2 regions of the Paenibacillus macerans genome follow, and region 1 is predicted to be linked to the other one. Evidence: a T-box and tRNA genes for the amino acid it is inferred to sense, from the RefSeq annotation. Region 1 holds a T-box; the other holds one or more tRNA genes.
The links. A T-box is a leader RNA that pairs with one kind of tRNA and senses whether it is charged. The one in region 1 lies ahead of tyrS (tyrosine--tRNA ligase), so its partner is inferred to be a tRNA-Tyr.
Positions count from the first base shown of each region.

Region 1 (7,205 bases):
CTAAATTTAAACTCAGCCGCCGCCTTGGCATTTCCTTGAGCGGTACAGGCAAAGATTTGAAACGCCCATTCCCTCCGGGACAACATGGTCCCAACCAACGCAGAAAAGTAAGCAACTACGGCGCACAGCTGCTCGAGAAACAAAAATTGCGCCATATGTACGGTTTGGGCGAGAAGCAATTCCGCACCCTGTTCGAGAAAGCGCAGAAACTTCCTGGTATCGCCGGCGAAAACTTCATGTTCCTGCTTGAAAGCCGTTTGGACAACCTCGTTTACCGTCTGGGCTTCGCCAACTCCCGCGCGGGAGCGCGCCAGTTGGTATCCCACGGCCACGTAACCGTCAACGGCAAGAAAGTGGACATCGCGTCTTTCCGCGTAAGCGTTGGCGACGTCATCAGCCTGCGTGAAAGAAGCCGCGGCCTTTCTTCCATCAAGGAAGCTTTGGAAAACCGCACGCATCTTCCGGCTTACCTGGAGTACAACGACACCGCCATGGAAGGCAAACTGATCCGTTTGCCTGAACGTTCGGAGCTGTCGCAAGACATCGACGAGAAGCAAATCGTCGAGTTCTACAACCGTTAAGATTTTGCTTACACGCAAAGGGCCCAAGTCGATATCGACTCGGGCCCTTTGGCCGTATGTAAGGACGGCCTGTTTGCGGGCTAACGCGGGCAGAATCCCCATACTCCGTTTCTATTTATTAATGTTCAATGACAAAAGAATGGAACTCGCCTTTGCTGTTAAAATACCCTTTTACCGCAGGCGAACCCTTTTTGCTAAAGACGACATACGGATACGTGTTGACGTCCTTTAACTCCGCACCATACCCCGCCAAATTCAGATTCATGATCTCCTTGGCTTGCTTTACGGCCGACTTCTTTAAATCGTCCAGAGTGTAAGATTTCACTTTATCTTGGATAGCCTTTGTTTCTTCGCCCGGGTTTTCTTTGCTTACATTGCCAAGCTCCTTAATCAAGGACAAATATCCCAGGTCGATGCCGAGCAGCCGGTTGGTCGTCTCTTCAATCTCCAGCTCAATATTGCCTTTATTGGTGGAATACTCTAATTCATACACCTTCTTCTTGTTCGGCTTGAGACTGTAGTATATTCTCGGACTGCCCTTCGCCTTCGCTCCGACGCGGGAAAGCGCCTGGGCCGCCGCTTTTTGGATTGCCGCCGGCACCAATTTCAATGATCCGCCGCCGCTTTCCACTTTTCCGTCCACAAGGGTAATCCGCTCATTATTGCAAAAAGCCATGATATCGGTAGAACCATCTTCCAAATAATTAACGTCCAGACTCGTAAATCCGGAGGGCGCTTTTTGGTATAACTGCTTCCAGGCGCTGCTCAGCTTAGATTTCAGCGTATCGTTAAGTTGTGCGTATTTTAGATCAAGATAGACTCTAACCACTTTACCGTCAGGCTTCACATACACCGAACCGGACAATTGGCCGTTTTTTTGCCAGGAGAGACTGACTACCTCGCCGTTATATTCGGTCGTCTCCGCCTTGCTGAAGGAAACCGATCCCTTGGCGCACTCTTTGAGCTTGGCCTGTGCGGCGTCGACCAGCTTCTTGTCCACATTTTTTATATTGACTTTGCCCGTTTGCTCGGTTTGTCCGGCTTCCGCCGCCGATGCCGCCTGTACCGTCCCGGTCGCGCCGATGGCTCCCGTGCCGGCAATGATCGCCGCCAGGGCGGCCGTGCTTACAACCTTGTAAAAACTGGATTTCATTTTATCTTCCCTTTCTCTTAACTTCTTTAGTGCCCGTTCCCGATTTGAACGGCACATTGCGTAAACGGATATCCGGAACAGCTTCGTCCTGTACGTTCAGCCTTCGACACGCTGGCACTTGGACTGAGACGAAAAACATAAGGACAAAAACGCGCGTTATTCCGGCGATTTCCGTTCATTTGAGAGAAATAGAGGCGATTTATGTCGCTATTTTCCCCTGTCGCAAGGAAAATCTTTCATACCAGACTGTTCATAGGAAAATAAGTACCTAAAATGCCGCTAATGGTGATGAACATGCCAGGCTCCGGATAATAAGGACATAAAGTGCCGCTATTCTCAAAGCCGACGGGCACTCGTTCACGTAGCCGGTTGCCAAGCACCATTTCTAGGTTAAGCCGGCCCAAGTCAAAAATCGGCTCGAGCCGGGTTGCGCTTAAAAACTCAGCCTATTCGCAGTCAAGTATACTCAGGTTATTGCTCAATATTAAAGCCGTGGAAGAACCCTTTGGCGTTAAAGTAACCCGTTACGCCGGGAGCGCCTTCTTTGGTAAAGACTATCGAATTATGGTAAGAAGACTTGGATGTTTCATCCCGCTTCGCGGCATAGTCCGACAAATCCAGATTCAGCATCGCTTTAGCCTGCTCTACAGCCGCCTTCTTTAATTCGTCCAACCCGTATCCGTTCACTTTTTCACGGATGGCGTTCGTTTCCTCCTCCGCGTTTTCCTTGCTTACTTGGGAGAGGTCCTTGAGCAGGGACGAGTCCTCCAAGCTCAGGCCGAGCAGCCGGTTGGTCGTTTCTTCAACGTTAACTTTCACTTCCCCCTTATTCGTCTCTCCGTACGTAAAATAGTACACTTTCTTTCCATTCGGTTTGTTGCCGAAGGTTACGTCAGGGCTTCCCTTCGCGGTCGCTCCGGCGCGGGAAAGAGCCTCGGCCGCCGCCTTATTGATTGCGGCCGGCACTTCTTGCTCCTCCAGTTTTCCGCCGCTATAATCCAGTTTTCCGTTTATCAGGTCTACGGACTCTTTTTTACCGTTGGCGGCTGTTATGTTGGTATAATCCAACCCCGTGAAATAAAATTCGGAATTTGTATAATGAACGAACACGCGCTCAATGCCGCTTGAATCTTTGTTATAGGCCTGCTTCCAGGCGAGGTCCAGCTTTGCCTTGACGTTATCGTTAAGTTCTTTGTACGAGGTGCTAAGATAAAGATTTACCACCGTACCGTCGCGTTTTACCGTTACATTTTCGTTAGGGGAAGTCTCGGAGCCCATCTTTGTCTCGCTGATTACGAAACAAACGGCCTCCTCATCGCCAAGCTTTGCGGTTTCCGCCTTGAGGAAAGCAACCGGTTCCTTAACAAACTCTTTGAGCTTCGCTTGCGCGGCGTCGATCAGCTTTTGATCCACGTTGTTCAGACCGGCCGTTTGCCCGGCATGTTCGGTCTTTTCGGCTTGTGAAGTTTGTGAAGTTTGTGAAGCTTGTGAAGCTTGTGCGGCCTCTTGCGGCACAGCGGACTTCGCTGCCGGAGCAGCCTGAACAGCCCGCATTACGCCAACCGTCCCCGCGCCGGCAATGATTGCGGCCAGTGCGGCCGTACTCAAAACCTTGTAAAAATTGTGTTTCATTTTATCTTTCCATCCTTCCGCCTATTTTTTAGTGTCTTATGTTCCGATCGGTCGACACATGGCGTAAACGGATGGGCCTGCGAAAAAGTTTTAAAAGCCCAAATTTTTTTCCGCGAAAGCCGAAATTCTCATTAAGTAAGCATTAAAACTCAGGAAATTCGTCTCATGATTTTAAATATCGCCGCGCCCTCTCAGGCCATAGAAAAAAACGCCGGAGCAATTCGCTCCGGCGTTTCTATAATGTGTAAATCTTCCAAACGAATGAGTTGAAATCTTTTTATTTCACCGTCAGCTTGGCGAATTTCCGTTTTCCCACCTGAATGACTTCCCCGCCGGACAAAGCGACCTCCGCGTTTGGGTCGGTCAGCTTCTCTTCGTTAAGTTTAACCGCCCCCTGCTGGATGCTGCGTCTCGCTTCCCCGTTTGAGGCGGCGAAACCGATCAGCGTCAGCAGCTTGATCAGGCGGATTTTCCCGTCCTCCAGCTCTCCTGCGGGGATCTCCTTCTCTTCGATATCCTCCGGCAAAGCCCGCTGCTGGAACACCGTTACGAAATGCTCCTGCGCGGCATTCGCCGCATCTGCGCCATGGTACATCCGGACCAGCGTGAACGCCAGCTTCATCTTCGCATCGCGCGGGTGGACGCTGCCCGTTTTAAGACCTTCCGCAAGTGCCTCCAGCTCTTCTCCAGGCAAATCCGTCACCAGCTCGTAATATTTCAGCATCAGCTCGTCCGGCACGGACATCGCTTTGCCGTAGATTTCGTTCGGCTCCTCGTCGATGCCGATGTAGTTGCCAAGGCTTTTGCTCATCTTCTGCACACCGTCGAGACCTTCGATGATCGGCGTCATAATCGCGATCTGGGTATCTTTGCCGTATTCCTTCTGCAGCGTCCGGCCCATCAGCAGGTTGAACTTCTGGTCGGTTCCGCCAAGCTCGATGTCGCTCTCCAGCGCCACGGAGTCCATCCCCTGCATCAGCGGGTAGAAAAATTCGTGAATACTGATCGGTTGCCCGCTTTGGTAGCGTTTGGTGAAGTCGTCCCGCTCCAGCATCCGGGCTACCGTCACTTTGGCCGCCAGCTTGACGACGTCGGCAAACGTCAGCGGAGCCAGCCATTCGGAGTTGAAATGAACCTTCGTTTTTTCCGGATCCAAAATTTTAAAAATCTGCTGCCGGTACGTTTCCGCATTCCGCAGCACATCTTCCTCGGTCAACTGCTTGCGGGTTTCCGATTTGCCGGTCGGGTCGCCGATCCGCCCCGTAAAATCCCCGATGATGAGGTGGACCTGATGGCCGAGCTCCTGAAATTGGCGCAGCTTCTGCATTACGACCGTGTGCCCGACGTGAATATCGGGGGCCGACGGATCAAGCCCCAGCTTGACCTTAAGCGGCGTTCCGGCGACGACCGATTTCATCACCTTTTGCCTCAGTTCATCCTCGGGGACAATCTCGACGACCCCCCGGGAAATTACTTTCAACTGGCGCTCCACCTCCGCCTGCTGCTCAGGCGTCAACTCTTCCCATTTCATACCAAACACTCCTCCAGATCAAAAATTGGAACAACCGTCAAACCCACAAGCGCAAAAAAGCTCCTTCCGTCCCAAGGGACGAGAAGGAGCGCTCGCGTTACCACCCTAATTAAAACCGCGTTAACCCGCCGCAGGCCGCAGCAAAGCAAACGAAACGGTTTTCACTTCATTCTTATAACGGTCATCCCGGAACCGGACTACTTGCGGCTTAGGGCCGCGTTCCCCCGGACGGCTCCAGACGGTAATTCAAAAGGGATCCGCCCATTCGGTTCGCAGCGACCACCGATTCTCTGAGCGGCGGGATTCCGCTTTCTACTAAGTCTTTCCACGCCTTTGAAAATATGCATTTAAATTATTTTATAACATAATCCCGTTTACGAAGTCAAACCTCAGCCAAATAGGATGAAAAAACAACCAATAGACCATTTTTATGCTATAATGTTGCTGTTTATAAAGGAGGATCATTGATGGTTCATGATAACGAAAACAACTCCGGCCAGCAAAAAAAGCGCAGGTCAAAGAGCGGCAAACCGGTTCGGCGGCCCAGGAAAGGCCGCTGGATCTGGGCGACGCTAGGCTGGCTCGTTCTCCTTGGATTTGCGGGAGTTCTGTTTGCGGGGGGCGCCGTGTTCGGTTACGTCTCCTCGATCGTCAAGGACGATCCCGTGCGGTCGCGGGCCGACATTGAAGCAAAAATCAATTATAACGAGATGACGGGGTTCGCGTATTTCCGCGACGGGCAGGCGATCGGCCAGCTTCGCTCGGAGGAAGACCGGCGTCCGGTCACTTACCAGCAAATCCCCCAATCGGTCATCGATGCGGTGATCGCGATTGAGGACAATCATTTTAACGAGCATATCGGGGTCGACTTTAAAGGAACGCTCCGGGCCGTAAAGCAAAGGCTGCTCCATGAGAGCGTACAGACCGGCGGGAGTACGCTGACCCAGCAGCTCGCGCGGCGCGTCTTTCTGAATTTGGAACGCACGGAAGACCGGAAGGTCAAGGAAATACTGCTGGCGCTCCGGCTGGAACGTTTTTTATCCAAGGAAGAAATCATTACAGCTTATTTGAACAAAGTTCCCTTCGGCAACGGATCGAACGGATACCAGGTCTACGGGATCAAGGCGGCGGCCAAAGGAATCTTCAACATTTCCAATCTGGAGGACCTGAACATCGCGCAGACCGCTTATTTGGCCGGACTTCCGCAGCTTCCTTCCTCCTATTCGGCCTTTAACGGCAAAGGGGAATTTAACGAGGAAGCCTTCGGAAGAGCGATGAAGCGCCAACAGCTGGTGCTGCAGCGCATGCTGGAAGAGAACAAAATTACCCAGGCCCAGTATCAGGAGGCGCTGGCTTTTGATCTGAAAGGTTCGCTGGCGCAGCAAACCAAAAAAGCTTACGACACTTACCCTTATCTGATGCTGGAGACGGAACGGCAAGGCGCTATCGTGCTTGCGATGCTGCGCAATCCGGAGCTGACCAAGGAACAGGCGGCCAGCCGCCCGCAAATTCTCGAGGATGCCCGGCAGGAGCTGTTGACCGGGGGATACAAAGTGTATACCACGATCGATAAGCAGGTATACAACTCGATGCACAAAGTGTCCGAAAATGCGGATAATTTTTCGCCATCCAGTGAAAAGAAAGGCCTGGAGCAGGTTGCGGCAATGATGCTCGACAATGATACCGGCGCGATTTTGGGCATGATCGAGGGACGCGATTTCTATACAGAGCAAATGAACTATGCGACGCAAATGAAACGGCAGCCCGGCTCCACGATGAAGCCGATCGCCGCTTATTTGCCGGCGCTTGATGCGGGCTTGATTCAGCCGGCCAGCATCATCGACGATTCGCCGATCATCCTGCGGGATTACCAAAAGGGCTATCACATCCCCGTAAACTCCAGCGGCGGCTACAAAGGCCTGGTTACGGCGAGAACGGCGCTTAACGAATCCCGCAACATCCCGGCGCTCAAGGTGTTCAACAACATCGTCGGGATTGACAAAGCTTGGGATTTCGCGAAAAAACTCGGGATCACCACCCTCGAAGACGAGGATTACAATGCGCAAACCGGCGTGCTCGGCGGTCTGAAATACGGCGTTACCGTAGAGGAACTGACGAACGCCTACAGCGCGATCCCGAACGGCGGAAAGTTCGTCGACGCCTATATGATCGAAAAAATCGTCGATGCCAAAGGAAAGGTCGTTTACAAGCACAAGAACGAACCGAAGCAGGTGTTTTCCGAGCAAACCGCCTATTTGATGACCGATATGCTGCGCACCGTCATTCGGGACGGGACGGGCAGTTCGAT
Region 1 is NZ_UGSI01000001.1:284,046-291,250, reverse strand. Features, by position in the region: gene rpsD (30S ribosomal protein S4) at 1-581, shown strand, start outside; gene DYE26_RS01310 (hypothetical protein) at 700-1,734, opposite strand; gene DYE26_RS01305 (hypothetical protein) at 2,206-3,366, opposite strand; gene tyrS (tyrosine--tRNA ligase) at 3,644-4,897, opposite strand; T-box leader at 4,969-5,234, opposite strand; gene DYE26_RS01295 (penicillin-binding protein 1A) at 5,365-7,205, shown strand, end outside.

Region 2 (7,205 bases), on a different contig from region 1:
AATTCCTGTACCACCGTAATCCGCTATGAGCGATGGGGTGACGCAGGAGGGTAGTGACGCGGGGCGATGGAATGCCCCGTCCAAGCAGTGAGGCTGGTGTGTAGGCAAATCCGCACACCGTAAGGCTGGGCTGTGATGGGGAGGGAAAATTTACAGTACCGAAGGTCATGATCTCACACTGCCGAGAAAAGCCTCTAGCCAGGAGAAGGTGCCCGTACCGCAAACCGACACAGGTAGGCGAGAAGAGAATTCTAAGGCGCGCGGAAGAACTCTCGTTAAGGAACTCGGCAAAATGACCCCGTAACTTCGGGAGAAGGGGTGCCCCGGTAGGGTTTATAGCCCGAGGGGGCCGCAGTGAAAAGGCCCAAGCGACTGTTTAGCAAAAACACAGGTCTGTGCGAAGCCGCAAGGCGAAGTATACGGGCTGACGCCTGCCCGGTGCTGGAAGGTTAAGGGGAGCGGTTAGGAGTAATCCGAAGCTGTGAACCGAAGCCCCAGTAAACGGCGGCCGTAACTATAACGGTCCTAAGGTAGCGAAATTCCTTGTCAGGTAAATTCTGACCCGCACGAATGGCGTAACGACTTGGGCGCTGTCTCAACGAGAGATCCGGTGAAATTTTAATACCTGTGAAGATGCAGGTTACCCGCGACAAGACGGAAAGACCCCATGGAGCTTTACTGCAGCTTGATATTGGACTTTGATACGATTTGTACAGGATAGGTGGGAGCCTAAGAAGTGGGAGCGCAAGCTTCCATGGAGGCGCCGTTGGGATACCACCCTGATCGTATCGGAGTTCTAACCCGGTACCGTGATCCGGTACGGGGACCGTGTCAGGCGGGCAGTTTGACTGGGGCGGTCGCCTCCTAAAGAGTAACGGAGGCGCCCCAAGGTTCCCTCAGAATGGTTGGAAATCATTCGCAGAGTGCAAAGGCAAAAGGGAGCTTGACTGCGAGACTGACAAGTCGAGCAGGGACGAAAGTCGGGCTTAGTGATCCGGTGGTACCGCATGGAAGGGCCATCGCTCAACGGATAAAAGCTACCCTGGGGATAACAGGCTTATCTCCCCCAAGAGTCCACATCGACGGGGAGGTTTGGCACCTCGATGTCGGCTCATCGCATCCTGGGGCTGAAGTAGGTCCCAAGGGTTGGGCTGTTCGCCCATTAAAGCGGTACGCGAGCTGGGTTCAGAACGTCGTGAGACAGTTCGGTCCCTATCTGTCGTGGGCGCAGGAAATTTGAGAGGAGCTGTCCTTAGTACGAGAGGACCGGGATGGACGCACCGCTGGTGTACCAGTTGTTCCGCCAGGAGCACAGCTGGGTAGCTAAGTGCGGACGGGATAAGCGCTGAAAGCATCTAAGCGTGAAGCCCCCCTCAAGATGAGATTTCCCAATTAGTAAGACCCCTTGAAGACGACGAGGTTGATAGGCCTGAGGTGGAAGTGCAGCAATGCATGGAGCTGACAGGTACTAATCGGTCGAGGGCTTATCCAAAACTCTACCCACCAAAGTGACGTGAAGCTTCGAAGCTGAGTCCGAGTACTTTGGCGGGGCCCAAAAATATACCCCAAAAAGTGACGCGAGGCTTCGTAGGTAATTCCGATTACTTTTCGGGGACCCCGGGAACTGAATAGGGGCTAACACGCAAATCAAGTTTCGTATCCAGTTTTCAAGGATTAACGCCTTGAAAACTTAATTAATGTTCCCTGATAGCTCAGTCGGTAGAGCACTCGACTGTTAATCGAGTTGTCACAGGTTCGAGTCCTGTTCGGGGAGTCATAGTCCCCAGAAAGTGTGGGTTTGCTTCTAAACTTATACCGATTACTTTCTGGGGGCCCAAAAACACGTGGAGAGGTGTCCGAGTTGGCCGAAGGAGCACGATTGGAAATCGTGTAGGCGTCACAAGCGTCTCGAGGGTTCGAATCCCTCTCTCTCCGCCATAACACCCAAAAAGTGAAGTTATGGCTATGATGGAGTTTCCGATTACTTTTCGGGGGCCCGGCATAAATCATACGGCCCGTTGGTCAAGGGGTTAAGACACCTCCCTTTCACGGAGGTAACAGGGGTTCGAATCCCCTACGGGTCATTGCTTTCTTAATATGTTTCAAATGGGGTTAAGAACCCCTTGGGAAGAGGTTTATTTACAGAAGTACTTGATTTGTTGCTATGTTATCTGGTACAATAAGATTTGTCTTTTCCATGGAGGCTTAGCTCAGCTGGGAGAGCATCTGCCTTACAAGCAGAGGGTCGGGGGTTCGATCCCCTCAGCCTCCACCATATTGTATATAACGACGCGGGGTGGAGCAGCCCGGTAGCTCGTCGGGCTCATAACCCGAAGGCCGCAGGTTCAAATCCTGCCCCCGCAATTAACTCCATAATTAGTAATGAGGAGCTTAGGCTTGCTCGAATCGGTTTGTGGAGTTGGCAATTTATCAGTGTGGAGCCGTGGTGTAGAGGCCTAACATGCCTGCCTGTCACGCAGGAGACCGCGGGTTCGAATCCCGTCGGCTCCGCCATTTATAACTAATTGCAAGGCTCGGTAGCTCAGTCGGTAGAGCAGAGGACTGAAAATCCTCGTGTCGGCGGTTCGATTCCGTCCCGAGCCACCATTAAAAAACAAAAATTAAAAGCCGGTGTAGCTCAATTGGTAGAGCAACTGACTTGTAATCAGTAGGTTGGGGGTTCAAGTCCTCTCGCCGGCACCACGTGGAGGCTTAGCGAAGTGGCCAAACGCAGCAGACTGTAAATCTGTTCTCTGACGAGTTCGGTGGTTCGAATCCATCAGCCTCCACCAGTTTTATCTAATAGGGGCATAGTTTAAAGGTAGAACAGCGGTCTCCAAAACCGTTAGTGTGGGTTCAATTCCTGCTGCCCCTGCCAGTTTTGAAACTTGAATAATATGGCGGTCGTGGCGAAGTGGTTAACGCACCGGATTGTGGCTCCGGCATTCGTGGGTTCGATCCCCATCGATCGCCCCATATTTCAACTTTATTGGGGATTAGCCAAGCGGTAAGGCAACGGACTTTGACTCCGTCATGCATAGGTTCGAATCCTATATCCCCAGCCATTTATAAGCGGACGTGGCTCAGCGGTAGAGCATCGCCTTGCCAAGGCGAGGGTCGCGGGTTCGATTCCCGTCGTCCGCTCCATTTTTATCTTTGGCGCCATAGCCAAGTGGTAAGGCACAGCTCTGCAAAAGCTTTATCCCCAGTTCGAATCTGGGTGGCGCCTCCATATTTTTATTTGCGGGAGTGGCGGAATCGGCAGACGCACAGGACTTAAAATCCTGCGGTAGGTGACTACCGTACCAGTTCAAGTCTGGTCTTCCGCACTTTGTATATATTTTATATTTGCCGGTGTGGCGGAATTGGCAGACGCGCGCGACTCAAAATCGTGAGGGAAACCGTGGAGGTTCGAGTCCTCTCACCGGCATCAATAACGTATTGGAAGTCCTCTGGAGATTCATCCTGAGGACTTTTTGCATATCGAGACATTCACAGCATAAAGCTAAAGCCTCCAATGAGCGTCCATTCCTTGACAGGAATATTCTGTTTTATGTATATTTTAAGCGACTGATGCAATAAAATATTGGAGTTAGGAGGTAGCCATACAGTGCGATTTCGGGTCTTGAAAGAAGCCCGAGTCGGTGATAACTAGAGAAATGACCACCTTTTATTTTAAGAAAAGAAACGTGCTGTATGGGAAATAGAATCATATGGACACAGCGGTATTAAGCGCACTTGCCGAATCTAACCGTTTACACATTGTTGAATTACTGCGTGAAGGCCCCCTTACTGTCGGGGGAATAACCGATCGCCTTCAGCTGCGGCAGCCTCAAGTATCCAAGCATCTCCGCGTGCTTCTTGATGCAGGAATCGTGGATATGCAGGCAGACGCGAATCGCCGGATTTATCAGCTGCGGCCGGAGCCTTTTCAGGAAATGGACGAATGGCTGGATTCCTATCGTCATATATGGAACGAGAGGTTCGATCGCTTGGATGCTTACCTTCAAGATTTGATGAATCCCAATAATAAACATTAGTAAGAGCAGAACTGGCGGCATTAGGGGCGTTCCCTTTGCGGCCAGTTTTCCTTTAAGATTAGAAGTTGACAAACACTGAAAGTTACTGTAAGTTGCGGCGGACGAGCTTGATGAGCTGATTTCCTGCTATTTGTCGGTTCTTAAACGGATTGATGGTTTTAAATATCCAGCAAGCCGGAGGTTACCGCATTCCACAGGTCGGCATGTTACTGCGGCTCATCGTTCCGCACCAATGAACGCCCCAAGTCAGCAATTTGTGAGAAACGCTCGAACGAGAGAGATGATATAGTATTCCGCAGATATTACTTTAAGTTGGGGAGTTGATCGCAAGAGATCGGGAAGATCATTTTAACTATGCAGCTGTCGCTGGATAGCGTGGTATCGGATGAACACCTGTGGATGATGCTGAGCGAAGAGATTTTAGAGGATTATTTGGAGTATTACAATACGGTAGACACAATCATGGTGGGGAAAAATAGTTACGCCTCACTGGCCGAGTATTGGCAGCAGGCGGAAAATTCGTCCAATGATCTGGAACGGGCGATAGCGCGGCGGATGAACGAAATTCCCAAAGTGGTCATCTCTCATTCCGATGTGGATTTAGTATGGAGAAACTCGGAGCAAATCCTGGTCACAGACGAGGAAACGCTCGCCCGGGAACTGGAAGCGCTGTAATCGGATTGCATTATCAAAAATAATATCAAGTTCGATTGAAACTTCACAGGCTTATCGCTAAAAGATAAGCCTGTATTATTTGTGGCATGCCTGATTAAGTCCGATTGCATTCATTCAGTTTGGGCGCCGGTTTCCGCTCCGAAATATAGGAGCCAACCAAGGCCAGCAAAGTTCCGATGATCGTGGCCCAGGTGATTTCTTCGTGTAAAAAAAGCGCTGAAGCTGCCACGGTGATCACGGGAACGATATAAATGTATACGCTCGTTTTCACCGCCCCAAGAATGCCGACCGCCAAGTTCCAGGTGACGAAGCACAAAGCGGATGCCCCCAGACCCAAGAATAGAAAGTTGGCAAGTATCGACAGATCCAGAAAACGCTGCATCCCAAACTTGAATTCGAACGGTCTCAGCAAGGGCAGCATAAATAGCAGGCCGTAGAAAAAAACTTTACGCGTGGCGCCGATTGTGGGGTGCTTCAATTCGCTGATTTTCCGCATGATGACTGAATACACCGCCCAGACCGCCGAAGCGAGCAGAGCCAAAAGGTCGCCGATCGGATGTACCTGCAGCAGGAAACGGCCGTTGAACATGATGAATGCGATCCCCGTCAGGGCAATGCCGAAACCCGCTATAAATGGCCCGGTTAAGGGTTCGTCTTTTAACAAAAAGTGAGCCAATACCGCCGTAAAAAAAGGTACGATCGATACGATGACGCCGACATTGGCGGCCAGCGTATAGGTCAATGCGACGTTTTCCAGAAGGAAATATAATGTTACGCCGCAAAGTCCAGCCGCAACGAACAGCAGTTCCTCGCTCCAAGACTTGCTTTTGACGGGATACGGGTAGAGCAGGAGGAGAAAGACGAATCCAAGGGTAAAGCGGAAAAAAAGAATCTCTATGGGAAGAAAGTCGGTCAGCAAGATTTTAGTGGAGACAAAGGTGGTCCCCCAAATGATGATCGTTGCTGCCGACAGGAGATGTCCGAACGTCATCTTACGCTGACTCCTCATACCGGAACATCCTTTGCCTGCTGCGGTGCGGTTTCGTTGTCGAAGATACGCATATACTGCTTGGGCGTCAAACCGATCAGCCGTTTAAAGAATTTAGTGAAATGGCTCTGGTCGCTAAAACCGCATTTCAAGGCAGCTTCCATCGGAGATACTCCCCGCTCCAACAGCCGTTTTGCCTGGTTGATGCGAATCGTCTCCAGGTAGCTGTATGGGGAAATCCCTTTTTGTTTGGTAAAAGATCGCAGCAAATGGTATTTGCTTAGTCCGGTCAGTTCACTGAGCCGATTTAGCGTGATGTTTTCAGGGAAGTGAGACTCCATATATTCGCATACCGTTCTGATTTCGGCACTCGGTTCATTGGCGGACAAACGGGGCGTGGCGTCCGAGTTATCCCGAAGCAGTTGCTCGATCAGAAGCAGGAGCATTTCTTCTTTATGAAAACCCGTCTCCCCTTCCATTAACAGTTGGTGCAAATCGTGCAGGTATCCGGCAAGTTCGCTGCGATAAAGAACCGTTTGGGAAAAGCGGGGCAAGTAGGCCGTTCCCGTAATTTCCTGCACGTACTGGCGCATGACTTCCGGATCAATATTAATGCAACGGTAGTCCAGCGATCTTCCGTCGACCTGTTCGCAGGCGTGGGGTTCGCGAAGGTTAAAAATAACGACATCCCCGCTATTGATGATATACTCCTTCCGATTGCACGAGAGCAGACGTTTGCCCTGTTCTATAAAGCCGATAACGTAATAATCGTGAAAATGGTTAGGAAATTTCTGCATTATTCCCACAAAGCGGTAAGCTTCCACGTTTAAATCAGGATCGAAAACAACCGTCCTGATTTCGCGCACATTGCGTGTCAACTATGTTGCACCTTCTCTCTTTACGAATGATGTTGTCATTATAATACATGAATTGAAACGATTCTTGTATGATATTGCTGCAACAGCCCCGCTAAGAAAAGCCCTTTCTTCATCCCATACGAGCAGGAAGAGAAAGGGCCTTGCTATCTCCATGTTGGTTTATGTTATTCGCTTGCTTCCATTTGCAAGCTTTCGCTTTCCAACACCCGTGGCTTGGCGGGCAGATCATACGCTTCGCGGATCAGCGAGAAGTAATGATCGCCGCGGACGGCTTCATATTCCGGCCCCAGCGCTTCGCTCATCCGGACGACGTCCGACGGCGTCATGCTCCAGGCGAGCAGGCCCAGGGAGACGAACAGCGGGGATTCGCCGTCCCAGCCGGCCTTGGCCTCCTCCAGGCTGCGCAGGCCGTCCTGGACCGTGCTGATGCCCTGGATCGTCGACACCGGCAGCGAATCGTTTAAGATCTCGACGCCGTGGCGATCTTCCCAGCTCAGGAACAGGCCGGGCGCTTTGTAATAGCGCTCGTAGGCGCGGGCGTAGGATTCGCCTAAAGGGACGTTTTCGCCGTCAATCCGGTTCAGCACGTAAGGCAGGCCCATGCCGGTTTTTTGCAGATACTTG
Region 2 is NZ_UGSI01000002.1:1,206,903-1,214,107, forward strand. Features, by position in the region: rRNA gene DYE26_RS28525 (23S ribosomal RNA) at 1-1,492, shown strand, start outside; tRNA gene DYE26_RS28530 (tRNA-Asn) at 1,702-1,774, shown strand; tRNA gene DYE26_RS28535 (tRNA-Ser) at 1,847-1,938, shown strand; tRNA gene DYE26_RS28540 (tRNA-Glu) at 2,013-2,084, shown strand; tRNA gene DYE26_RS28545 (tRNA-Val) at 2,200-2,275, shown strand; tRNA gene DYE26_RS28550 (tRNA-Met) at 2,291-2,364, shown strand; tRNA gene DYE26_RS28555 (tRNA-Asp) at 2,438-2,514, shown strand; tRNA gene DYE26_RS28560 (tRNA-Phe) at 2,532-2,607, shown strand; tRNA gene DYE26_RS28565 (tRNA-Thr) at 2,628-2,703, shown strand; tRNA gene DYE26_RS28570 (tRNA-Tyr) at 2,707-2,792, shown strand; tRNA gene DYE26_RS28575 (tRNA-Trp) at 2,805-2,878, shown strand; tRNA gene DYE26_RS28580 (tRNA-His) at 2,901-2,976, shown strand; tRNA gene DYE26_RS28585 (tRNA-Gln) at 2,991-3,065, shown strand; tRNA gene DYE26_RS28590 (tRNA-Gly) at 3,073-3,147, shown strand; tRNA gene DYE26_RS28595 (tRNA-Cys) at 3,159-3,232, shown strand; tRNA gene DYE26_RS28600 (tRNA-Leu) at 3,244-3,329, shown strand; tRNA gene DYE26_RS28605 (tRNA-Leu) at 3,351-3,430, shown strand; gene DYE26_RS28610 (ArsR/SmtB family transcription factor) at 3,714-4,040, shown strand; gene DYE26_RS28615 (dihydrofolate reductase family protein) at 4,395-4,715, shown strand; gene DYE26_RS28620 (DMT family transporter) at 4,810-5,706, opposite strand; gene DYE26_RS28625 (AraC family ligand binding domain-containing protein) at 5,721-6,581, opposite strand; gene DYE26_RS28630 (GxGYxYP domain-containing protein) at 6,746-7,205, opposite strand, start outside.
Region 2: it has a tRNA-Tyr gene. The T-box ahead of tyrS (tyrosine--tRNA ligase) is inferred to sense a tRNA for this amino acid. The anticodon was not compared.